One region of the Lentzea sp. genome, then DNA from elsewhere that is predicted to be linked to it. Evidence: riboswitches for the same ligand, from Rfam matches in the RefSeq annotation. Region 1 holds a riboswitch; each other region holds the start of a gene.
The links. A riboswitch is a leader RNA that binds a small molecule or an ion and turns the genes downstream of it on or off. The one in region 1 is predicted to bind cobalamin.

Region 1 (7,604 bases):
GCGGCTCGGGATCGGCCACCGCGAGGTCACCGAAGAACCGGTTACCGTCTGCGGCGAGTTCGGCCGCCACCTGTCCGAGGAGATGCCGGCAAAACGTTGACGTGGCGGGTCGCGGCCGCGCGGGTAGACGTCGTGCTCGCTGATCGTGCCGCCGCGGTTCCGGGTGATGTGGTCCACCGCGTGCGCGATCGCCGTCCCACGGCCGTCGGCGGACGCCTCCTCCCTGGTGAGGTGCGTACTGGAGGCCTGGTCGTTGCCCTCCTGTCGGGTCGTCCGGTCGAGCACCCGCGCCCGTGCCCGGCACACCACTCATCCTCCGGTCGGCGACTCCGGCCACGCGGCCTGGGCCTGTGCGGCGGTGGCGTAGGTGGTGAAGAAGGTGTCCAGCCCGATGAGCACGAGGGTGCGGGCGAGGTGCCGGGGCACACCGGCGAGCACCAGGCCGGCCTCCGCCGAGCGCGCGATGTTGCGGGCGGCGATCAGCACGGAGATGCCGCTGGAGTCGCAGAACAGCAGTCCGGTCAGGTCGAGCACGACCTGCTGGCCCGGCCGCGGCGAGAGCGCCTCGACGGCCCGGAGTGCGCTCGGAGCCGAGGCGGAGTCGAGCTCTCCGGCGAACTCGAGCACCGGACCCGCTTCCAGGTCGAGCGTGACGACGGTGAACGAGGTCATGGTCTCTTCTCTCCAGGCAGGCGCACGCTGAGTGCAAGGAGCGCGGTGTCGTCGTCGACACCGTCGCCGAAGCTGTCGAGCAACAGGGACACCGCGGCCACGGTCTCGGTCGCGCTGCCGACGTCGAGGGTGTCAGCCCAGTCGAGCAGCTCCTCCTCGTCGTAGCGGACGCGGCCGTGCGGGCCTCGGTGAGTCCGTCGGAGTGGAGCAGGAGTGTGTCACCGGGCCGCAGGTGTAGCGCGACCTCGACGAAGCGGGCGTCCGGTAGCGCGCCGATCAGCTGACCGCCCCTGGTGTCGAGGAGCTCGGCAGTACCGCGGTGGCGGATCACCAGTGCCGGTGGGTGCCCGCCACTCGCGAGGGTGACCTTGGCGCCGTCCTCCGCCGGTTCGAGCAAGCCGTGGATGGCGGTGCAGAACGGCGGCGCCGCGCCGTGCTGATCCTTGAGCAGCGCCGTGCCGAGGCGTTCCAGCACGGAGGCGGGACCGGGCTCCTGCACGGCGGCGGCGCGCAGCGTGTAGCGGGTCAGCGACGTGACCACGGCGACTTCCGCGCCCTTTCCGGACACATCACCGAGGAAGAACGCCCACGTGTCGCCGGTGAGGGAGAAGAGGTCGTAGAAGTCGCCGCCGACCTCGTCCGCCGAGGCGGGGTGGTGGTAGGCCGCGATGTCGATACCGGGCACGTCCGGCAACGAGGGCGGCAACAGCGTGCGTTGCAAGGTGGAGGCCAGCAGCTGCACCCGGTCGCGTTCCCGCTCCGCCTCCTGGCGTGCGCGCAGCAGCTCGTGCTCGTAGGCGCGCCGGTCACCGGCGTCGAAGACGGTGCTGCGGATCAACTGAGCCGTGCCGTCCGCGCTCGTCCTGACGGTCGAGCCGACCAGCACGGCCATTCGCGTGCCGTCCGCGCGCACCAGTTCGAGCGCGATGCCGTCGGTCTCGCCGCGCAGGCGCAGCATCGGCGCGAAGCACGCCTCGTGGTGCATCCGGTCGCCGGCGGGGAGCAGGTCGGTGAACCGCCGCCACCCGAGCAGGTCCGCGTGTTCGTGTCCCAGCCATCTCAGGAGCGTGCCGTTGATCTTGGCGATCGTGCCGTCCATCAGCGTGGACAGGTAACCGCACGGTGCGTGCTCGTACAGTTTCTCGGCGCTGTCCTTGAGCAGCGCCGAGAAGGCAGTCTGCCTCCCGGACTCCTCGCCGCTTCCCGCGGATCGGGTCACCGTGCGCCCGCGAACACCAGCGCGATCGCCGGGTCCGTGCGGCAGAACGCGGTGACGACCTCGGGCCGGCACCGCTGCGACAGGTCCGGCACGTCCAGCTCCCACAGGTTCCGGTCACCGCCGAACCCGTGGGTGAGCAGCACCAGCGGAGCGTTGTCGCGGCCCGTCACGTTCACGTCGTTCCTGCACCGCGTGTTCATCTGCGCATCCTGTCACTCGGGTGTGAGGGCGGCTGTTCGGTGCTGCCCGGTGCCGCTGCCGCTCGGCGTCCGGTAACGGGGCGAGAGCCGCGTCGGCCGACTGCACCGCGCCGACCGCGTTCGTCCGCATCCCGCAGGCGAAGCGGATGCGCCGGATGTCCGTCCGGCGGTCGGCGGCCCGGTGTCGGTGAGGTGGTGCCGCCGGGTCCGGGGCGGCTCACCGGGCTCAGTGGTTGTACGTGGCCTCGAGCGTGGAGCGGCGGGTGGTGACGTCACCGGGATCGTCGCCGAAGACGATCAGGTGGAGCGTGGTCTGCCTGACCGGGTTGTCGGTGCGGCGGGTGTCGTGGCCGCCGGTGACCAGCAGTCCACCTCGTTGCAGGGCGGGCCGCAGCGCGGCCAGCAGCGCCGCGATCGGTGCTGTCGTGGTGAGCTTCGTGGACTCCGCGGGCCGGTCGAGGGCGTCGGGGCGGACGGTGCGCAGCGCCAGCAGCGGGATGGAGCCGCCGGTGATGCGGAAGTTGAGGTCGAGCAGGACGAGCTTGCCGTCGTAGGTCTGGGCGCAGTCGAGGCTGCACATGCCGCGGTAGCCGACGTCGGCGGCGCGCTGGACGACCGCCAGGCATTCGGTGAGCAGTTCGGCAGGGAGGGGGACGATGAGCCCGAAGCGGCCGCCGGTGTAGACGCCGTGGGCGTCGACGCGCTGGTCGGTGACGGCGAGCAGGCGGGCATGCCCGTCGGCAGCGACGTAGAGCTGGACGCCCCAGTTGCGGTCGATGTTCAGGTACTCCTCGACGACGACCTCGTGGAGGACATCGGTGAACGCCGGCAAAGTCACGACGTCTCCCGCGCGGTGCAGGTAGACGTCGAGACTGGCGCCGTGGGCGGCATTGGTGGCGGCTTTGAGGACCCAGGACTTCTCGGTGGGGGCGGCCTCGGCGAGTTCGCCGACCGTCAAGATCTGGCGGCGGGCTTGGAACCGCGGGTCCACGAAGGTGCTGATGCTGGCCTTGTTGTTGAGATAACCGACGAGTTCGGCGCTCTTCACCGAACGTTCGTCGGGGCTCACGTCGGGGGGCTGCGGGTATTCCATGGACAGGCGCAGGCCGTCGCTGAGGGCTTCGCTGACGCGAGTGGCGAACTCGGCTTCTGTGCGGAACTCCCGTGCATCGGTGCCCACGGGCAGACCACCATCGCGGAGGATGGCGATCAGGTTGGGTTCGGTGCCACCGGCACTGCTGATGACGGGAGTGCCGGCGGCGACGGCGAGGGGACGGGCGGACAGGACGTCGCGGATGTTCCGGTGCCGGCTCGACGGCACCGCCGGCTCCTGGGCGGGGCGGGCGCAGACGGCGACGTCGGGGCCGTAGATGTCGGTGAGGGTGCGCGGAGCGGCTGTGGCGGGTGTGAATGCCGGAGCGGTGATGGGGTCTCCCTTGTGGGGGTGGTGCTGAGCCCGGTGAAGGGCGTGGAGTGGGGTGAACCTTCCGCGAGCGTCGAACCGCCACTGGAACCAGGCGGCGTGCGCTCTCAGGCGAAGCGGCGCCTGTCGGCGTGAACCCGAGGCAACGTGAACCTCAACTGTCTCACGTCCCGCGGCTTTTGGGTGCGTCTGCGACGAACGCTGTTGAAGTTGCGGTGGTCCGGCGTACCCGCGCCGTGGCCGCAACACCGTTGCCAGACGCTTCGGGAGGCCGGCCTCCGTCCCGGAGCTCGGCCCGTGATGGCGGCCCGGTGAGGCACTCCGGCGGCAGCCGAGGTGACGAACAGGGCCGAATCTCGCTGCCTCAGGGGAAATCCTGGTCCGGCTGTGTCCTCGTCGTGATCGACATGACGACGGCGAAGTGTTCGCTCGCGGAGCTGCTCTTGATGGTCGACCGGCGCCCCGGCCCGAGTCCACAGCAGACGAGGATCGCGGACTTCCGCGGCACACGGCACGCCACGGCAGGTGTTGCCGGCCTTTGAAGTGCCACGCGGTCACGACGCCCGTCAGGGAGTCGGCCGGCTTCATCAGCACGCCACCGTGCACAGTGCCGATGAGGTCGGTGTCGTGGTCGTACGTGATCCGCGACCACGTCAGCCGGGAGGCCGTCGCAAACCCCGACCCGACACCGGTCCACCACCGCGACGGGCTCGACACCGCCCATCCCGTCGCGGCCGGAACGCTGCGGCTCAACGGGTTGTGGTCGCCACGTCAGACCGTGCGCGCCGAGCGCCGTGATCGTTTGGGTACCGGTCCAACCCGGCGACACGCCCACTAGATGTAGGTGTCGATCACTCGACCGCGCCCATGTATTGTGCCGCAGAGCTGGTTCGGCCGATCATCCAGATCGGTCGTCGCAAGAGGGAACCCGGTGTGAGTCCGGGACTGCCCCGCAGCGGTGAACGGGAACGAAAGCCGTCAGAAGCACTGGACGAGGTTCGTCTGGGAAGCGACGGCCGGTAGGAGCCGACTGAGTTGGTCTCAGCTCGGCAGTGCCCGTGAGTCCGAAGACCTGCCAGCGCCCCGCACGCGCGTTCGCGTGCGGGTGTCCGAGGCCCCGAGGGAGGGCGGGAGGACGTGGCGGTCGCGCGCGCCCGTCTACTCCTCGCTGCTCTCGTGGCCACCCCGAGCTCGCGAGGAGAGAGCTGTGACGGCGGTCGACACGGTCACCACCACTATGCGCGTCAAGAAACGCAACGGTTCACTCGAACCGGTTGACCTCAACAAGATCGTGCGCGCGGTGGAGCGCTGCACGGTCGGTCTGCACGACGTCGACCCGCTGCGGGTCGCGACCAAGACGATCAGCGGCCTGTACGACGGCGCGACGACCGAGGAACTGGACAAGCTCTCGATCCAGACCGCGGCCGCGCTGGTGGCCGAGGAGCCCGAGTACTCCAAGCTCGCGGCCGGCCTGCTGGCGGCGTTCATCGAGAAGGAAGTGCGCCGCCAGGGCGTGCAGTCCTTCAGCCAGAGCGTCGCGCTCGGCCACACGGAGGGCCTGATCGGCGACGCGACCGCGAAGTTCGTGGCCGCCAACGCCCGCAAGCTCGACGACGCGATCGACCTCGACGGCGACCGCCGGTTCGAGTACTTCGGCCTGCGCACCGTCTACGACCGCTACCTGCTGCGCCACCCGTCCAGGCGGTCGGTGATCGAGCAGCCGCAGTACTGGCTGCTGCGCGTGGCGTGCGGTCTCTCGCACACCGCGTCCGAGGCAATCGACTTCTACCGGCTGATGTCGTCGCTGGCGTACCTGCCCAGCTCGCCGACGCTGTTCAACTCCGGCACGGTGCACACGCAGATGTCCTCGTGCTACCTGCTCGACTCGCCGCGCGACGAGCTGGAGTCGATCTACGACCGGTACAAGCAGATCGCCCGGCTGTCGAAGTTCGCCGGCGGCATCGGCGTGCAGTGGTCCCGGGTCCGGTCACGCGGCGCGTTGATCCGCGGCACGAACGGCCACTCCAACGGCATCGTGCCGTGGCTGCGCACACTCGACGCGTCGGTCTCCGCGGTCAACCAGGGAGGGCGCCGCAAGGGCGCCGCGTGCGTGTACCTGGAGACGTGGCACCCGGACGTCGAGGAGTTCCTGGAGCTGCGCGACAACACCGGTGAGGACGCCCGCCGCACGCACAACCTCAACCTGGCCAACTGGATCCCGGACGAGTTCATGCGCCGCGTCGAGGCCGACGGCGAGTGGTCGTTGTTCGACCCCGACGAGGTGCCCGAACTGGTCGACCTGTGGGGCGACGAGTTCGACCGCGCCTACCGCGGCGCCGAGGAGGCCGGCCGCGCGGTGCGCACGGTCAAGGCCCGTGACCTTTATGGACGGATGATCCGCACGCTCGCCCAGACCGGCAACGGTTGGATGACGTTCAAGGACACCGCGAACCGCACGTGCAACCAGACCGCCGAGCCCGGCAACGTGGTGCACCTGTCGAACCTGTGCACGGAGATCCTGGAGGTCACCAGCGACGAGGAGACCGCGGTCTGCAACCTCGGCTCGGTCAACCTCGGCGCTCACATCGACGACACCGCGGGGACGATCGACTGGGAGCGGCTGCGTTCCACGGTCCGCACCGCCGTCGTGTTCCTCGACCGCGTGATCGACATCAACTACTACCCGACCGAGCAGGCGGCGCGCTCCAACCCGCGCTGGCGCCCGGTGGGGCTCGGTGTCATGGGCCTGCAGGACGTGTTCTTCAAGCTGCGCCTGCCCTTCGACTCGCCGAAGGCCCGTGAGCTGTCGACGCGCATCGCCGAGGAGATCTACCTGACGGCCCTGGAGTCGTCGGCCGAGCTCGCCTCGTCCGCGGGCGCGCACCCGGCGTTCGCGGAAACCCGTGCCGCCAAGGGAGATCTGCAACCCGACCTGTGGGGCGTCACGCCCACGCAGACCGAGCGGTGGAGCGCCTTGCGCGAGCGGGTGAGCGAGCACGGCCTGCGCAACTCGCTGCTGATCGCCATCGCCCCGACCGCGACGATCGCCTCGATCGCCGGCTGCTTCGAGTGCATCGAGCCGCAGGTGTCGAACACGTTCAAGCGCGAGACGCTGTCCGGCGAGTTCCTGCAGATCAACGGTTACCTGGTGCGCGAGCTCAAGTCCCGCGGCCTGTGGACGGACGCGATCCGCAACCGGCTCAAGCAGGACGACGGGTCCGCGCAGGGTCTGGTCGAACTGCCTGAGGAAGTCCGCTCGTTGTTCCGCACGGCGTGGGAGCTGCCGCAGAAGGCGCTGATCGAACTGGCCGCCGCCCGCGGCCCGTACGTCGACCAGAGCCAGTCGCTGAACCTGTTCGTCGCCTCGCCGACGATCGGCAAGCTCTCCTCGATGTACCTCTACGCCTGGAAAGCCGGGCTCAAGACCACGTACTACCTGCGCTCCCGCCCGGCGACGCGCATCCAGCAGGCGACCGTGGCGGTCCCGACGGCGACGTCGGACGAAGCCATCGCCTGTTCTCTCGAAAACCCCGAAGCTTGTGAGGCCTGCCAGTGACCACGCTGTCCACCACCTCCCGCAAGAACGCCCTGCTCGACCCCGGCATGGACCTCACCCTGCGGCCCATGCGCTACCCGCTGTTCTACGAACGCTTCCGCGACGCCATCAAGAACACCTGGACCGTCGAGGAGGTCGACCTCCACTCCGACCTCGCCGACCTGAACAAGCTGTCGGAGGCCGAGCGGCACCTGGTCAACCGGCTCGTGGCGTTCTTCGCCACCGGCGACACCATCGTCGCGAACAACCTCGTGCTCAACCTCTACGAGCACGTGAACGCGCCGGAGGCCCGGCTCTACCTGTCGCGGCAGCTGTTCGAGGAGGCCGTGCACGTCCAGTTCTACCTGACGCTGCTCGACACCTACCTGCCTGACGAGAACGACCGAGCCGAGGCGTTCGCCGCCGTCGAGACGATCCCGTCGATCCGCGCCAAGGCCGAGTTCTGCTACAAGTGGATCGACTCGATCTCGGACCTGAAGCAGCTGCAGTCCCGTGAGGACCGCCGGTCGTTCCTGCTCAACCTGATCTGCTTCG
Region 2 (7,604 bases), on a different contig from region 1:
CGGCCGCACTGACGTCGATGGCCACCGTCTACCTGCTCGTCCAGGGCTTCGGCATCGTGGTCAACGACCAGAACTCTGCGCTGCTGACGATCCTGGTGTTCGGCGTCGGCACGGACTACGCGCTGCTGCTCATCGCTCGATACCGGGAAGCGTTGCACCACCACGAGAACGTCCGGGTCGCGATGCTCCACGCACTGCGCGGCGCGGCACCGGCCATCGTCGCGTCCGCGGCCACCGTGGTGGCGGGCCTGCTCTGCCTGCTCGTCGCGGACCTCAACAGCACCAGCGGCCTGGGCCCGATCGGCGCGGCCGGCATCCTGTGCGCGCTGGTGGCCATGCTGACGCTGTTCCCGGCGTTGCTGGTGGTGCTCGGCAGGCGGGTGTTCTGGCCGGCCGTTCCGCGGATCGGCGCGGCCGTGCAGGAGAAGCCGGGACTGTGGGTGCGCCTCGGCGCCGCCATCAGCCGCCGCCGGTGGCTGGCGACGCTCGGCTCGCTCGCGGTGCTGGGCGTGTTCGCCCTCGGGCTGACAGGCAACACCGGCGCACTGCGCGAGCAGGACCAGTTCGTGTCCGCGCCGGAGTCGGTCACCGGCTTCACCGTGCTGCGCCAGCACTTCCCGGAGCTCGGCGGCCAGCCGATGACGGTCTTCACGCGGCCGGCGCAACAGGAGCGGGTGCTCGACGTCGTCAAGGGCGTCCAGGGTGTGGCAGTGGCCGTTCCGGGGGAGACCCGCGGTGGCTGGGCCGACATCTCGGTGTTCCCGAAGGACGCGCCGGACACCGCTGCGGAGTACGACACGATCAAGCGGGTGCGCACCGCCGTGCACGCGGTGACCGGGGCGGAGGCGATCGTCGGCGGACCCAGCGCGGAGCACCTCGACACCGAGGAGACCACCAGCCGCGACGAGAAGCTGGTGATCCCGCTGGTGCTCGTCGTCGTCCTGATCGTCCTCGCGCTGCTGCTGCGCGCCGTGGTGGCCCCGCTGGTCCTGATGGCCACCGTGGTCGTCTCGTTCGCGGCGGCCTTCGGCGGCAGCGTGTTCGTCTTCGACACGGTCCTCGGGTTCAAGGGCGTCGACTACTCGGTGCCGCTGCTGGCGTTCCTGTTCCTGGTGGCGCTCGGCGTCGACTACAACATCTTCCTGGCCAGCCGGGCCCGGGAGGAGGCAGTGCGCCTGGGCACCCGGCAGGGCATGCTCAAGGCCCTGTCCGCCACCGGTGGTGTGATCACCTCGGCGGGCCTGGTCCTCGCGGCCACGTTCGGTGTCCTCGTCTCGCTCCCGCTGGTGATGCTGATCGAGGTCGGGTTCCTGGTCGCCTTCGGCGTGCTGCTCGACGCCCTGCTGGTGCGGTCGGTCCTGGTGCCCGCCCTCACCCTGCTGATCGGCCGGCGGATGTGGTGGCCCAGCAGGTTGTCCCGGCCGGGGGACGAGCTGCCGACAGTGCAACAGCCGCTCGTCGCCGACGAGGAGCCCGCTCTGCAACGGTGACTGCGGACGAAGATCCGGGCCGAGGACTCAGTCCCCGGCCCGGATCTTCGTCACGGGCCCGGCGGCCGGAGCTGCCGGGAGTTCGACCCGCAGCAGCGCGCCACCGCGGGAGGAACGGGCGACGCCGGCCCGGCCGCCGTGGGCGTCGACGACCCGCTGCACGATCGACAGCCCCAGACCGGATCCCGGCAACGCCCGTGCGCTGTCGGCGCGGTAGAAGCGGTCGAACACCCGCGGCACGTCGGCGGCGTCGATGCCCGGCCCGGCGTCGTCGACCTCCAGCACCGCCGACGCGCCCCGAGCGCGGAGCCGGACCTGGATCGGCTGGTCCGCGGGGGACCACTTGCCGGCGTTGTCGACGAGGTTGAGCACGGCCCGCTGGAGCGCGGCGGGACGCCCGCTCACCCACACCGAGTCCACGTCGAGCGCGACCTCGACGTCGGGTGCGCGGGAGCTCGCCCTGGTCGCGGCGGCCACCACCACGTCGGCGAGGTCGAGCAGTTCGGTGTTCTCGTCGGTGACGTCACCGCGCGCCAGGTCGGTCAGCTCGGCGGCGAGGGTGCTCAGCTCGGCCACCTGGGCACCGAGGTCGGTGAGCAGCCGGGTCCGGCTCGCCGAGGGCAGTGCGCTGTCCAGGGTGCCGCGCCGGTCGAGCTTGATCAGCAGCTCGATGTTGAGGCGCAGGCTGGTGAGCGGGGTCTTGAGCTCGTGGGCGGCGTCCTCGGCGAGCAGCCGCTGGGCCAGCCGGGAGTCCCGCAGCGCGGCGAGCATGTCGTTGATCGCCTGGATGAGCTGCCGGATCTCCCCGCCGCCCTCGTCCGGGATGCCGGCGTCGAGGTCGCGGGTCTGCGCGACCCGGACCGCGGCGGCGGTCAGCCGGTCGATCGGCGCCAGCCCGGTCCGTGCCACGGCCCGCCCGACGAAGGCGCCGCAGACGACGCAGAGCAGCCCGATCAGCAGCATGCCGAACCCGAACTCGTTGATCGGCGTGTCGTCGGCGGCGCGGGCCACCTGGACCGCACCGCCGCCCGCCCGCAGCGTGTAGACGAGGTAGCCGTCGTCGTCGCTGTCGCGCGACTCCATCAGGTCGGCCGACGCGCCCTGGGCCACGCGCCCAGCTTGCTCGCTGACCGGGGGCAGCGCGGGCTGGCCGTCCGGCGTCCGGACCGAGCCGTCGGGCAGGACGACCCGCACCAGCCGGCCGGATCCGGGATACGGCGGCAGCTCGACCCGCGCCAGACCGGCGCGCTCCGCGTTCGCCGCCAGGAAGCGGGAGTCGGCGCGCAGCTGCTCCTCCACGGTGGTGCGCAGCTCCCCGTCCAGCAGCTCGCTGGCCACCTGGAAGGCCAGGAACACGCTGGCCGCGATGGCCGTCGCCGCGATCACCGTCAGCCGGGTCCGCAGGGACTGCCGACGCCACCACCGGGGCAACCGCCTGCTCACGGAGGGGTCTCCCGCACCGTGTACCCGAGGCCGCGCCGTGTGTGGATCAACCGCGGCTCGCCCCCGGCCTCCATCTTGCGGCGCAGGTAGCTCACGTACACCTGGAGGTTGTTGGAGGTGACGCTCATGTCGAAGCCCCAGATCGCCTCGAACAGCTCACCCCGGGTCAGCACCCTGGTCGCGTTGCGCACGAGGACCTCCAGCAGGAAGAACTCGGTCCGCGTCAGGTGGAGCGGCCGCTCGCCCCGCCACGCCTCGAACCTGTCGGGATCGACCCGCAGGTCGGCGAACGCCAGGACCGGCGACTCGTCGTCACCCGGCACCCGGCGGCGCAGCAGGGCCCGGACCCTGGCCAGCAGCTCCTCGGTGGCGAACGGCTTGGGCAGGTAGTCGTCGGCGCCCGCGTCCAGCCCCGCGACCCGGTCGGACACCTGGTCGCGGGCGGTCAGCATCAGCACCGGCAGGTCCCGGCCCGCCGCCCGCAACCGTCGGCAGGTCTCCACCCCGCCGAGGCGGGGCATCATCACGTCGAGGATCAGCAGATCCGGCGCGTCGTCACCGATCCCGTCGAGCACGGCGAGCCCGTTGGCGACGGTGCTGGTGTCGTACCCCTCGACCTGCAACACCCGTTCCAGGGACTCGCGGATGGCCGCCTCGTCGTCCGCGATCATGATCCGCACGCCGGTCCGTCCCCCTCCGGTCGATGGTTTTGCCGCACATCGTCCCGGATGAACCTGAGGGCAACGTTAGAGCGTCACCACCCGGCCTCACCCGCGCGCCCGTCCGGCACACCGCTACGGGCGGGTGGCGTCGGTTCCGGCTCTCCCAGGCCGGGACGACACCTGGTGATCAGGCGGCCCCGTGCCGCTACAGTGGGTGTGCAGCTGGTTCGGCCTCCGTGAGCACGATGGCGGTGGCCGAGGCAAGAGGGAACCCGGTGAGAGTCCGGGACTGCCCCGCAGCGGTGAGTGGGAACGACCGCCATCAGCCTCTTCGAGAGGCGAGCACTGAGCCCGAGCCGGGTTTGGGAAGCGATGGCCAGTAGGAACCCGGCGTGAGCCGGACCGCCCACGAGTCCGAAGACCTGCCCGCTGTGCATCCACGACCGTGGGTGCAGGCCGAGACCTCGCGGGTGGGTCGTTGGCGGTTCACGGCCGGGCATCGGTCGTGGGTTGTCACGCGCTCGTTCCGCAGGTCCACGTGGACTCGCGAAGGAGAGCCCCGTGACCCAGACCGTTCCGACCAGCCGCGCGACCGTGTACGGCTATCCGCGCCAGGGTGCGCAACGACAGCTGAAGAAGGCGATCGAGTCGTACTGGGCCGGTCGTGGCGACGCCGATGCCCTGCTCGGCACGGCTCGCGAGCTGCGGCAGCAGAGTCTCGCGGAGCTGCGCGCGGCCGGTGTCGACGAGGTGCCGAGCAACTACTTCTCGTTCTACGACCACGTGCTGGACACGGCCTGGATGCTCGGTGCGGTTCCCGAGCGCCACCTCGCCGCTGTGCCGGACACGACGACTCCCGCGGGTCAGCTCGACCGCTACTTCGCGATGGCGCGCGGCACGGCCGACGCCGCGCCGCTGGAGATGACGAAGTGGTTCGACACGAACTACCACTACCTCGTGCCCGAACTCGGGCCGGACACCCGCTTCACCCTGGACGCGACCAAGCCCCTCACCGAGTTCGCCGAGGCGAAGGCCGAGGGCGTCACCACCCGTCCGGTGCTCGTCGGCCCGGTCACGTTCCTGTTGCTGGCCAAGGACACGACGGGCACGGATGGGTTCCAGCCCCTCGACCTGCTGGATCGGATCGTGCCGCTGTACGTGGACCTGCTGCGTCAGCTGCGCGAGGCCGGTGCGGAGTGGGTCCAGCTCGACGAGCCCGTCCTCGTGACCGACCAGCCGGCGGACGTGCTGGCCAGGGTCGCCGAGACCTACGCGGTGCTGGCCGCGGAGCAGGTGCGGCCGAAGATCTTCGTCGCGTCGTACTTCGACCGGCTCGGCGACGCGTTGCCGGTGCTGGCCGCCGCGCCGGTCGAAGGTCTGGCGGTCGACTTCACCGGCAACGCCGCCGCGAACCTCGACGCGCTCGCGGCCGTGGGCGGGATCCCGGACAAGCGGCTGGTCGCCGGTGTCGTCAACGGCCGCAACATCTGGGCCGCCGACCTCGCGGCCGCGCTGAGCACCCTCGGCACCCTGCTGGGGCTCGCCGGGACCGTGGACGTCGCCGCGTCCTGCTCGCTGTTGCACGTGCCGCTCGACGTGACGCTGGAGGCCGGCCTCGACTCCGAGATCGCCGGCTGGCTGGCGTTCGCCCGGCAGAAGCTCGACGAGATCGTCACGTTGCGCCGCGGGCTGACCGCGGGACGGTCCGCGATCGCCACCGTGGTGCACGTCAACAAGACCCGGCTCGCCTCGCGTGCCTCCTCCCCGGTCGTGAAGGTGCCCGCAGTGCGGGAACGGGTCGCCGCCGTCACCGAGTCGGACCTGCACCGGGCGAGCACGTACGGCGTGCGGAGCAAGACCCAGCGGGAGCGGTTGAACCTGCCCGAGCTGCCCACGACCACGATCGGGTCGTTCCCGCAGACGCAGGAACTGCGCAAGGCCCGCGCGGCACTGCGGGCGGGCGACCTCGGCCAGGACGCCTACCTGGAGGCGATGCGCGCGGAGATCCGTTCCGTCATCGCCGAACAGGAGAAGATCGGTTTGGACGTGCTGGTGCACGGCGAGCCCGAACGCAACGACATGGTGCAGTACTTCGGTGAGCAGCTCACGGGATTCCTTGCCACGCAACACGGTTGGGTGCAGTCCTACGGCACGCGCTACGTGCGGCCGCCGCTGATCGTCGGCGACGTGGCCCGCCTGGCGCCGATGACCGTGGAGTGGTCCACGTACGCGCAGAGCCGGACCGAGCGTCCGGTCAAGGGAATGCTGACCGGTCCGGTGACGATGCTGGCGTGGTCGTTCGTCCGCGACGACCAGCCGGAGGGTGACACCGCACGGCAGGTCGCGCTCGCGTTGCGCGACGAGGTGGCGGACCTCGAGGCGGCGGGCATCTCCGTGATCCAGGTCGACGAGCCGGCGCTGCGGGAGACCCTGCCGCTGCGCACCGCCGACCGAGCCGTGTACCTGGACTGGGCGGTCACGTCGTTCCAGCTCTCGACGGCGGGCGTCCGCGACGACACGCAGATCCACACGCACATGTGCTACGCCGAGTTCGGGGACGTCTTGCAGGCCATTGTGGACATGGACGCCGACGTGATCAGCCTGGAAGCGGCGCGGTCGAACATGGCCATCGTCGACGGCCTCGCCCAAGCCGGGTATCCGAACGAGGCAGGCCCTGGCGTGTGGGACATCCACTCGCCACGCGTCCCGTCCGTCGAGGAGATCGCCGGCCACCTGCGCGTGGCGACCGCGGCCTTCCCGGCGGAGCGCTTGTGGGTCAACCCGGACTGCGGCCTCAAGACCCGCGGTTACCCGGAGGTGCGGGCCACCTTGAGCAACCTGGTCGCGGCCACCCGGCAGCTGAGGGCCCGCGCGTGACGAGTGGGCAGATTTCCCCGCGGCGTGCGCTCACCGCGCACGCCGCGGGCTCCGCGCGCCTCAGCACGGTCCGGGAGCGCCCGGCCGCCGACGGGCCGGTGCTGTCGCTGGAGTCGCTGAGACCGGGGTTCGTGTCCGTCACCTACGGCGCGGGCGGGTCGACCCGCGACAACACGATCGCGGTGGCGGCACGGATCGCCGACGACACCACGATGCTGCCGGTGGTCCACCTGACCGCGGTCGGCCACTCGGTGCGCGATCTGCGGGCGTTCGTCGGGGCGCTGGCCGACGCGGGAATCGTCAACGTGCTGGCGTTGCGGGGAGATCCGCCCGGTGATGTCGCCGGCGAGTGGGTCCGCCACCCGGAAGGTGTCGAGTACGCGAGCGAGCTGGTGACACTGCTGCGTGAGCACGGCGACTTCTGCGTCGGGGTGGCGGCGTTCCCGCATCGGCATCCTCGCTCGGCGAGCGTCGAGGAGGACTCGGCGCACTTCGTGGCGAAGTGCCGGGCGGGAGCGGACTACGCGATCACGCAGATGTTCTTCGACGCGGACGACTACCTGAGGCTTCGAGATCGGGTGGCGGCCGCGGGCTGTGCCACACCGATCATCCCGTCGCTGATGCCGGTCACGACCATGAGGACCATCGCGCGGTCGGAGCAGTTGTCCGGAGCACCGTTCCCGCCGCACCTGGCGGAGCGGTTCGCCGCCATCGCGGACGATCCCGCGGCCGTGCGGTCGCTCGGCGTCGAACAGGCGATCCTGCTCGGGCGACGGCTGTTGTCCGAAGGAGTACCAGGCCTGCACTTCGTCACGTTCAACTTCGCCCGAGCCACCTCCGAGGTGGTCGCAGAACTTCCGATCCTTTCCTGATGTCCCCGAAACCACGCCGCATTCGTGGACGGTCCGGAGACGCTCTGGTCGGGTCACCACGCGATGCGCCAGAACCGTGACGTGGTGACGGGGGTGGCCTCTTGCGGCCACCCCCGTCACCTGCAAGCCCCCCGTGCAGCGAACGGGAACGGTTCCCGTCCGCTCAGCGCACGGCGACCAGCACGTGGTCGTCGCCGTACTGCCAGACGACCCCGACGTCGCTGAACCCGGCCCGCAGCAGTGCTTCCTCGTGCCAGCGC
Region 3 (7,604 bases), on a different contig from region 1:
GTACGCGCCGCGTTCGCGGGCGAGGTCGGCGCTGGCGGTGATCGCGTGGTAGCTGATCTCCTCCATGCTGCGGTCGGCGAACTCCACGGCCTCCTGCGACGCCATCGGCGTGCCGAGCGTGAACAGCGCGTCCTGGAAACCCATCAGCCCCAGGCCGATGGGCCGGTGCCGCAGGTTGGAGTTCCTGGCCTCCGGGATCGTGTAGTAGTTCACGTCGATGACGTTGTCGAGCATCCGCACGGCCGTCCGCACGGTCTTCGCGAGCCGCGCGTGGTCGATGCCGTCCGCGGTGACGTGCCGGGCGAGGTTGACGCTGCCCAGGTTGCAGACGGCGACCTCGTCGACCGTGGTGTTGAGCGTGATCTCGGTGCACAGGTTGCTGGAGTGCACGACACCGCTGTGCTGCTGCGGCGACCGCAGGTTGCACGGGTCCTTGAACGTGATCCACGGGTGCCCGGTCTCGAACAGCATCGTCAGCATGCGCCGCCACAGGTCGACGGCGGGCAGACGCCGGAAGACCTTGATCTCGCCGTTGTCCGCTCTCTCCTCGTAGGCGCGGTACTTCTCGGCGAACTCGTCACCGAACGCGTCGTGCAGGTCCGGCACCTCGTCGGGGGAGAAGAGCGTCCACCGCCCGCCGGCGCGGACCCGGCGCAGGAACTCGTCCGGCACCCAGTTCGCGGTGTTCATGTCGTGGGTGCGGCGGCGCTCGTCGCCGGTGTTCTTGCGCAGGTCGAGGAACTCCTCGACGTCGATGTGCCAGGTCTCCAGGTAGGCGCAGACCGCGCCCTTGCGTTTCCCTCCCTGGTTCACGGCCACGGCCGTGTCGTTCGCGATCTTCAGGAACGGCACCACGCCCTGCGACTTGCCGTTGGTCCCCTTGATGTGCGCGCCGATCCCGCGCACCGGGGTCCAGTCGTTGCCCAGCCCGCCGGCGAACTTCGACAGCAGCGCGTTGTTGCTGATGCCGTGGAAGATGCCCGCGAGGTCGTCGTCCACGGTGGTCAGGAAGCACGACGACAGCTGCGGCCGTGTGGTGCCCGAGTTGAACAGCGTCGGCGTCGAGCACATGAAGTCGAACGACGACAGCAGCTCGTAGAACTCGATCGCGCGGGCGTCGCGGTCGTCCTCCTGCAGCGCGAGGCCCATCGCGACGCGCATGAAGAACGCCTGCGGCAGCTCGTAGCGGCGGCCGTCGTGGTGCAGGAAGTAGCGGTCGTACAGGGTCTGCATGCCCAGGAACTGGAAGTTCAGGTCGCGTGACGCGTCCAGGGCGGCGCCCAGGCGGGCCAGGTCGAAGCCGGCGAGCCGCGGGTCGAGCTGGTCCAGGCCGATGCCGTGGTGGACGAACGAGGCGAAGTACGACGGGTAGCGTTCGGTCATCTCGGCGTGCGTCAGCGGGACGCCGCAGGCCTCGGCGCGCAGCTTGTCCAGCAGCAGCCGGGCGCTGACGGAGGAGTAGTCCGGGTCCTGTTCGACCATCGTGCGGGCGGCCATGATCGGCGCCAGCGCCAGTTCGGCGTCGGTGATGCCGTCGTAGAGGTTGCGCTTGGTCTCGGCCAGGACTGCCTCCGCCGAGGCGTTGGGCAGGTCGGCACACGCTTCGTGGACGACCTCGGACAGTCGATCCAGCGCTGGTGGGCGGTCGGGCACGCTCTCTCCTCGCGAGCAAGCCCGAGGAAACGCGTGCGCGCACCAGCGGACGCGCGCCACCGGTGCACACAGCCGCCCTCCCTCGGGGCACCGTGTGGTGCGCGCAGGCTTGCGCGCACACCGGTGGCAGGTCTTCGGACTCGTGGGCGCCGGGCACGCTCCTACCGGCCGTCGCTTCCCAGGGCGGACCCCAGTGCTTCGTTGACGGCTTTCGTTCCCACTCACCGCTGCGGGGCAGTCCCGGACTTCCACCGGGTTCCCTCTTGCCTCACTCGCCCGGTGCTCCGGGCCGGTGAACCACCAGCGCGGCAGATACTACATGTGGTGGTGGCTGCTTGATCACCACCCAACATGCGCGCGTCACGCTCCGGCGATCAGCACCACTCCGAGGACGGTCATCACGGCGGCGATCACGCCGTCCAGCACCCGCCACGCGCGGGGCCTCGCGAACAGCGGGCTGAGCAGGCGCGCGCCGAACCCGAGCGCGACGAACCAGGTGACGCTCGCGGTGACCGCGCCGATCCCGAAGAGCCACCGGCCGGCCGCGATCGAGCCGAGGAGCAGCAGCGTGTCGAGGTAGACGTGCGGGTTGAGCCACGTCAGCGCGAGCGCGGTGAGCACGGGGCGGCCCGACGCCTCGCCGGAGGCGGTCAGCGCGGACGGCCGCAACGCCCGCCGCGCGGCGAGGAAACCGTAGCCCAGCAGGAAGATCCCGCCCACGACCGCGGCGGCGGTGATCACGGACGGCCACCTGCGGACGATCGCCCCGAACCCGGCGACGCCCACCGCGACGAGGATCGCGTCCGAGACGGCGCACACGGCGACCACCTTCGCCACGGCCTGGCGCCGGAGTCCTTGGCGCAGCACGAAAGCGTTCTGCGCGCCGATCGCGACGATGAGGGTCATCATGGTGCCGAAGCCGAGGAACAGGTCAGTCACCCCTCCGACGGTATTCACGCGTTCTTGATGAGACCAGCTAAAGATTCTTACGTAGCATTAGCGCTCGTGATGGATCTCGACCTGGTGCGCACGCTGCTCGCGGTCGTCGACGCGGGCACGTTCGACGCGGCAGCCACCGCGCTGCACGTCACGCCTTCCGCTGTCTCGCAACGGATCAAGGCTCTGGAGCAGCGCACCGGCCGGGTGCTGCTCGTGCGCGCCCGGCCGGTCCGGCTCACCCCGTCCGGCGAGGTGCTGGTCCGCTACGGCCGGCAGCTGCTCGCCCTCGACCAGGACCTCGACGCGGCGCTCGGCGAGGACGCCGTCGTGCGCGTGCCGATCGCGGTGAACGCCGACTCGCTCGCCACGTGGTTCCTGCCCGCGCTGCAACGGGTCCCGCCGGAGCCGAGGATCTCGTTCGACCTCCACCGCGAGGACCAGGACCACACGACGGCGTTGCTGCGCCAGGGCCTGGTGATGGCGGCGGTGACGTCGTCGCGGGAACCCGTTGCGGGCTGCGAGGTCCGCCGGCTCGGCCACATCCGGTACGCGGCGATGGCCACGCGGTCCTTTGTGGACCGTTACGAGGACGGGCCGCTCAAGTCGTGGCTGCCGCGGGCGCCGGTGGTCGTGTTCGACCGCAACGACGACCTGCAGGACCGGTTCGTGCGCACGCTGACCCGCGGCCGCGGCGCGTCCGACCACCGCCACTACGTGCCGTCGTCCGAGGTGTACGTGCGGGCGATCGTCGCGGGCCTGGGCTGGGGGATGGTGCCACCGCAGCAGCTGCAGGACGGCCTGGTCGACCTCGCGCCGGGCCGGACGGTGTCCGTGCCGCTGTACTGGCAGCAGTGGAAGCTCGACTCGCCGGCGCTCAACGCAGTGGCCCGCGCGGTCGAGGAAGAAGCGGCCGTAGCGCTCGAATAGGAGTTATCGTCTCGGGCCATGACCGGTGAAGCGATGAACCTCGACGGGAAGACCGCGGTCATCTACGGCGGCGCGGGCAGCATCGGCGGCGCCATCGCCGCGGCGTTCGCGGCGGCGGGGGCCGAGGTGCACCTCGCGGGGCGGACCGAGGCGACGCTCAAGGCCAGAGCCGAGCAGCTCGGTGCGCGGTACGCCGTGGTCGACGCCCTCGACGAGCGGGCCGTGGACGAGCACGCCGCCACGTTCGAGCGCCTGGACATCTCCGTCAACGTCACGACCGACAACGACGTCCAGGGCACGCCGATGGTCGAGATGAGCGTCGAGGACTACCTCAGCCCCGTCGTCTCGGCCGTCCGGTCGAAGTTCCTCACCGCCAGGGCGGCCGCACGCCACATGACCAGGCAGAAGTCCGGCGTCATCCTGTTCTTCGGCGGCACCGGCGACCCCTCCGCGCACCGGGAGTGGCAGCTCGGCGGGCTGCTCGCCGCGTTCGACGCGGTCGAGTCGATGCGCCGCCAGCTCGCCGTGGAGCTCGGGCCGCACGGCGTCCGCGTCGTCACGTTGCAGACGGCGGGCGTGCCCGAGTCCGTCCCGGAGGACTTCCGCGGCGTGGTCGAGCCGGACATGCTCCGCCGGTCACCGCTGAACAGGGTGGCGACGCTGGAGGACGTCGGCAGGGCGGCGCTGTTCGCGGCGTCGGACTGGGGCCGCACGATCACGGGCGCGCAGGTCAACATCACCTGCGGGAGCGTCCTGGGCTGAGCGGTTCCTGTCGGTTCCCTGAATGCCGGAACCCCTCGCCCGCACGCGAGCGTTGACCGTTATGTGCTGATTCCTCGACTCGCCGCCGCCGGCGGTTCACTCGCCGTCGTCGCCACGGTGGCCATGGTCGGGCTGCTCGACCTGAACGTCGGGCCGCTGCGCCGCACGATCAGCGAGTACGCGCTGGGCGAGCACCGGCTGGTCTTCGACGTGGCCGTGCTGCTCCTCGCGTTCGGCTCGCTCGCGATCCTGACGGCGCTCGTCCACCGCGGGCTGGCCCGGTGGCGGTCGCCGGGGTCGGTGGCGCTCGTGCTGTGGTCGGTGGGCCTGCTGCTCGTGGTGGCGTTCCCGAAGACGAACTGGGCGATGGGCACCAACGAGATGAGCGGCAGCATCCACCGGTTCGGGAGCATGCTCGCGTTCGTGAGCCTGCCGATCGCGGTCATCGCGCTCGCGCGGCCGTGGCTACGGCACGCCGTGTGGGGGCGACACGCCAGGTGGACGATGGCGTCCGGTTTGTTGAGCGTTGTCGCGTTCATGCCGATCCTGTACGCCATTGCGGTGGGCATGACGTCCGGCGTTCGGTGGTGGCGCGTGTTCCCGTTGGGCTACACCGAGAGGATCTTGCTCGTGGCCGAGGTCGGCGCCGTGCTGGTCGTCGGGCTGTGGGCCATCGCGGCCAGTAGGGTTGCGCCATGGCGAGTTGGGGAGACCTCGCGGATTACGTCCGCGCCGAGTACGACGTCATCCACGACGACGGCGAAGAGCTGAGGATCCTCTTCACCTTCGGGGACGTGGACGAGGGCGACGACGAACGCACGCAGGTCGTGATCGTCGTCAGGGAAGTGCTCGACAAGATGCACGAGTGGGTGCAGATCGCCTCCCCGTGCGGGCTGGCCTCGCAGGTGGACCTCCGCGCGGTGCTGGAGGAGGTCGGCAACTCCACGGTCGCGTGCGGTCTCGCGATCATGGGGGAGCACGTGGTCGTGCGGCACTCGCTGCCGTTGGCCGACCTGGACATCCACGAGTTCACCGACCCGCTCCAGCTGCTCGCCGGCACGGCGGACACGCTGGAGGAGCAGTTCTGGGGAGGCGACGGCTACTGAGGTCCCCCACGACCCGATCCGGCCGGACCGTGTCGTGGGACTCAGTCGACGACCCGTCGTGGAACCTAGGTTAGGCTCTCCTAACGTGAGAGCGATGACGGTGCAGGTTCGGGCCGGGCTGGGCGTCGGACGCCTGGCCGCGGCCATGGAGTCCCTGGTGGAACTGCATCCCGAGCTGTGCCGCTCCGGCTTCGCCCACCACGAGGTCACCGACCCCGTCACCGCCACCCCCGCGGCCCTCGCGGAGGCGGAGGCGGGCCTCGACCTGCAGGCCGGCGTGCTGATGCACGTCGTGTGGCTCGACGCCGGACCGCGGCGGTCCGGGCGGATGGTCCTGGTGCTGCACGACATCGTGGCCGACCGGCTGCCGCTGGTCCTGCCGTGGCTGGTGCGGGCCTGGAAGCAGCCCGCACTCGTCAGCTGACGCGCCGCGCCACGAACACGAGCTCCCGGCCGGGCCGGTCAGGGGCGTCGCGGACGTCCACGACCTCGAACCCGCTCGTCCTGAGGCTCTTCTCGATCTCGGGACCCGAGCGGAACCGCAGGGTCGAGTCCGAGGTGACCACCGTGCCGTCCGGGAACCGGTAGTTGTGGCGCAGCGAGACGAACGGCAGGCTCACGTTCAGCAGCTCAAGCTGTTCGCGGACCCCGCTGCGCACCCGTGGCTGCACCCGCGACCAGTCCTCCCACGCCCGCCGCTCCGGCCGCCGCGTCTCGAACACGAGGTGCCCGCCGGGGCGCAGCGCGGCGTGCACACCCCGCAGGGTCGCCTCCCAGTCGTCGCCGAGGAACACCTGCGCGACGTTCCCCGTCATCGTCGCGAGGTCGACCTGGAGCTCGGGCAGGGTCGTCGCGTCACCGTGGATCCAGGTGACCCTGGCGTCCTTGGCGCGGGCGATCTGCAGCGACGCCAGCGCCGGGTCCACGCCGACGACCGACCGCCCGGTGGAGGCCAGCAACGTCGCGAGGCACCCGGTGCCGCAGCCGACGTCGAGGACGGACCGGGCACCCACCTCGTCCGCCAGCGCGAGGTACAGGTCCAGGTCGTCCCGCGGCCCGTCGAACGCGTCGTACAGCTTCGCGAGCCGGGAGTCGGCGAAGATCGCGTCAGGCATTCCACGTCCCCGGCCACATCCCTGGTCCGACGACGAACGGCATCAGCAACTCGATCACCTCTCGGTCTGGTCTTCCGTTGAGCTCTTCCTCGGCCACCCGGCGTGCGATCCCCGCCAGGAAGTCGGCGACCTGCACCCGTGCGTCGTGCTGCGAGTCGACCAGCGTCAGGCTCCGCAGCCGGGGCGCCAGCTTCTTCAGCTGCCGGATGCGTGCGTCGGTCAGCGACAACTGTTGATCGTGCACGATCGACACCGGGCCGCTCCACTGGGTCACCGCACGCAGGATCGCCGGGAACAACGGGTCGAGCGCCCCGCGCGGCCCACGAGCCCGCAGCAGGTCGTTGTACAGCTCCAACGGCCCGCTCACCGCGCCGAACTCCGCCCGCACCCGCGCGGCCAGGAACCGCCGCTTGTCCACGAGCTGCACGCGCGCCCTGCCGGCGAGCGGGCCGTCCGGCCCGAGGAACCACAGCAGCACCCACCGGTTCTTGCGGCGCAGCAGGTGGTTCGCCTTGTACTCCAGCGCCGGTGACCTGATCATCTCGCGCAGCGACGCGACGCACGCGGACGCCTCCTCGCGCGTGAAGCTGACGCCGGCGTGCGCGAAGACCGAGGTGACGCCGCCGACGAGCTTCTCGCCCTCGGACCCAGACTCGTCGCAGGCGATCTCCATCAGGCCCTGAGGATGCCTCACCCGGCTTGGTACGGTCGCGCGAATTTCCCGGCACGGGCAGGGGCCGGTGCGCGAACCGCACCGGCCCCTGCTGTCTGTTCAGGTGTTCGGGCGCCCGCGGACGGCCCACGGGTCGACCCGGCTGATCACCCGGTGACCGGCCAGGTGTGCACGGGCTCGTTGGCGTGCATCAGATCCACGTAGGTCCGCAGCATGGTCCGCAACGCGTCCGAACGGTCCATGTGCGAGTGGTCATAGTGCCGGTGGAACTCCCGGGCCTGCCAGGTGGCCCCGTTGACGCCGGAGAGGCACCGCTGCTCGATCACCCCGAGCAGCCGGTCGCGTTCGGCCGAGTCGACACCCCACCGGATCAACCCCTCGTGCGCGAGGGGGAGGAGCCGCCGCAACACCAGCTCCACCACCGGCACG

Region 2: linked by a shared signal. The riboswitch ahead of metE (5-methyltetrahydropteroyltriglutamate--homocysteine S-methyltransferase) and the one ahead of VF330_RS25175 (ribonucleoside-diphosphate reductase subunit alpha) in region 1 are both predicted to bind cobalamin.
Region 3: linked by a shared signal. The riboswitch ahead of VF330_RS10800 (ribonucleoside-diphosphate reductase subunit alpha) and the one ahead of VF330_RS25175 (ribonucleoside-diphosphate reductase subunit alpha) in region 1 are both predicted to bind cobalamin.

What each region holds. Positions count from the first base shown of each region.
Region 1 is NZ_DASVFL010000229.1:2,261-9,864, forward strand. Features, by position in the region: gene VF330_RS25150 (hypothetical protein) at 1-100, shown strand, start outside; partial or broken gene VF330_RS42105 (DUF2188 domain-containing protein) at 142-309, opposite strand; gene VF330_RS25155 (STAS domain-containing protein) at 310-672, opposite strand; partial or broken gene VF330_RS25160 (PP2C family protein-serine/threonine phosphatase) at 899-1,771, opposite strand; gene VF330_RS25165 (hypothetical protein) at 1,888-2,091, opposite strand; gene VF330_RS25170 (hypothetical protein) at 2,318-3,412, opposite strand; cobalamin riboswitch at 4,384-4,608, shown strand; gene VF330_RS25175 (ribonucleoside-diphosphate reductase subunit alpha) at 4,722-7,070, shown strand; partial or broken gene VF330_RS25180 (ribonucleotide-diphosphate reductase subunit beta) at 7,067-7,604, shown strand, end outside.
Region 2 is NZ_DASVFL010000209.1:13,210-20,813, forward strand. Features, by position in the region: gene VF330_RS23135 (MMPL family transporter) at 1-1,490, shown strand, start outside; gene VF330_RS23140 (HAMP domain-containing sensor histidine kinase) at 1,518-2,933, opposite strand; gene VF330_RS23145 (response regulator transcription factor) at 2,930-3,613, opposite strand; cobalamin riboswitch at 3,802-4,039, shown strand; gene metE (5-methyltetrahydropteroyltriglutamate--homocysteine S-methyltransferase) at 4,157-6,472, shown strand; gene VF330_RS23155 (methylenetetrahydrofolate reductase) at 6,469-7,344, shown strand; gene VF330_RS23160 (class I SAM-dependent methyltransferase) at 7,508-7,604, opposite strand, start outside.
Region 3 is NZ_DASVFL010000083.1:8,991-16,594, reverse strand. Features, by position in the region: gene VF330_RS10800 (ribonucleoside-diphosphate reductase subunit alpha) at 1-1,653, opposite strand, end outside; cobalamin riboswitch at 1,762-1,970, opposite strand; gene VF330_RS10795 (LysE/ArgO family amino acid transporter) at 2,014-2,562, opposite strand; gene VF330_RS10790 (LysR family transcriptional regulator ArgP) at 2,662-3,519, shown strand; gene VF330_RS10785 (SDR family oxidoreductase) at 3,538-4,281, shown strand; gene VF330_RS10780 (DUF998 domain-containing protein) at 4,345-5,052, shown strand; gene VF330_RS10775 (hypothetical protein) at 4,977-5,387, shown strand; gene VF330_RS10770 (hypothetical protein) at 5,482-5,811, shown strand; gene VF330_RS10765 (class I SAM-dependent methyltransferase) at 5,804-6,502, opposite strand; gene VF330_RS10760 (DUF3800 domain-containing protein) at 6,495-7,196, opposite strand; gene VF330_RS10755 (glutamate--cysteine ligase) at 7,322-7,604, opposite strand, start outside.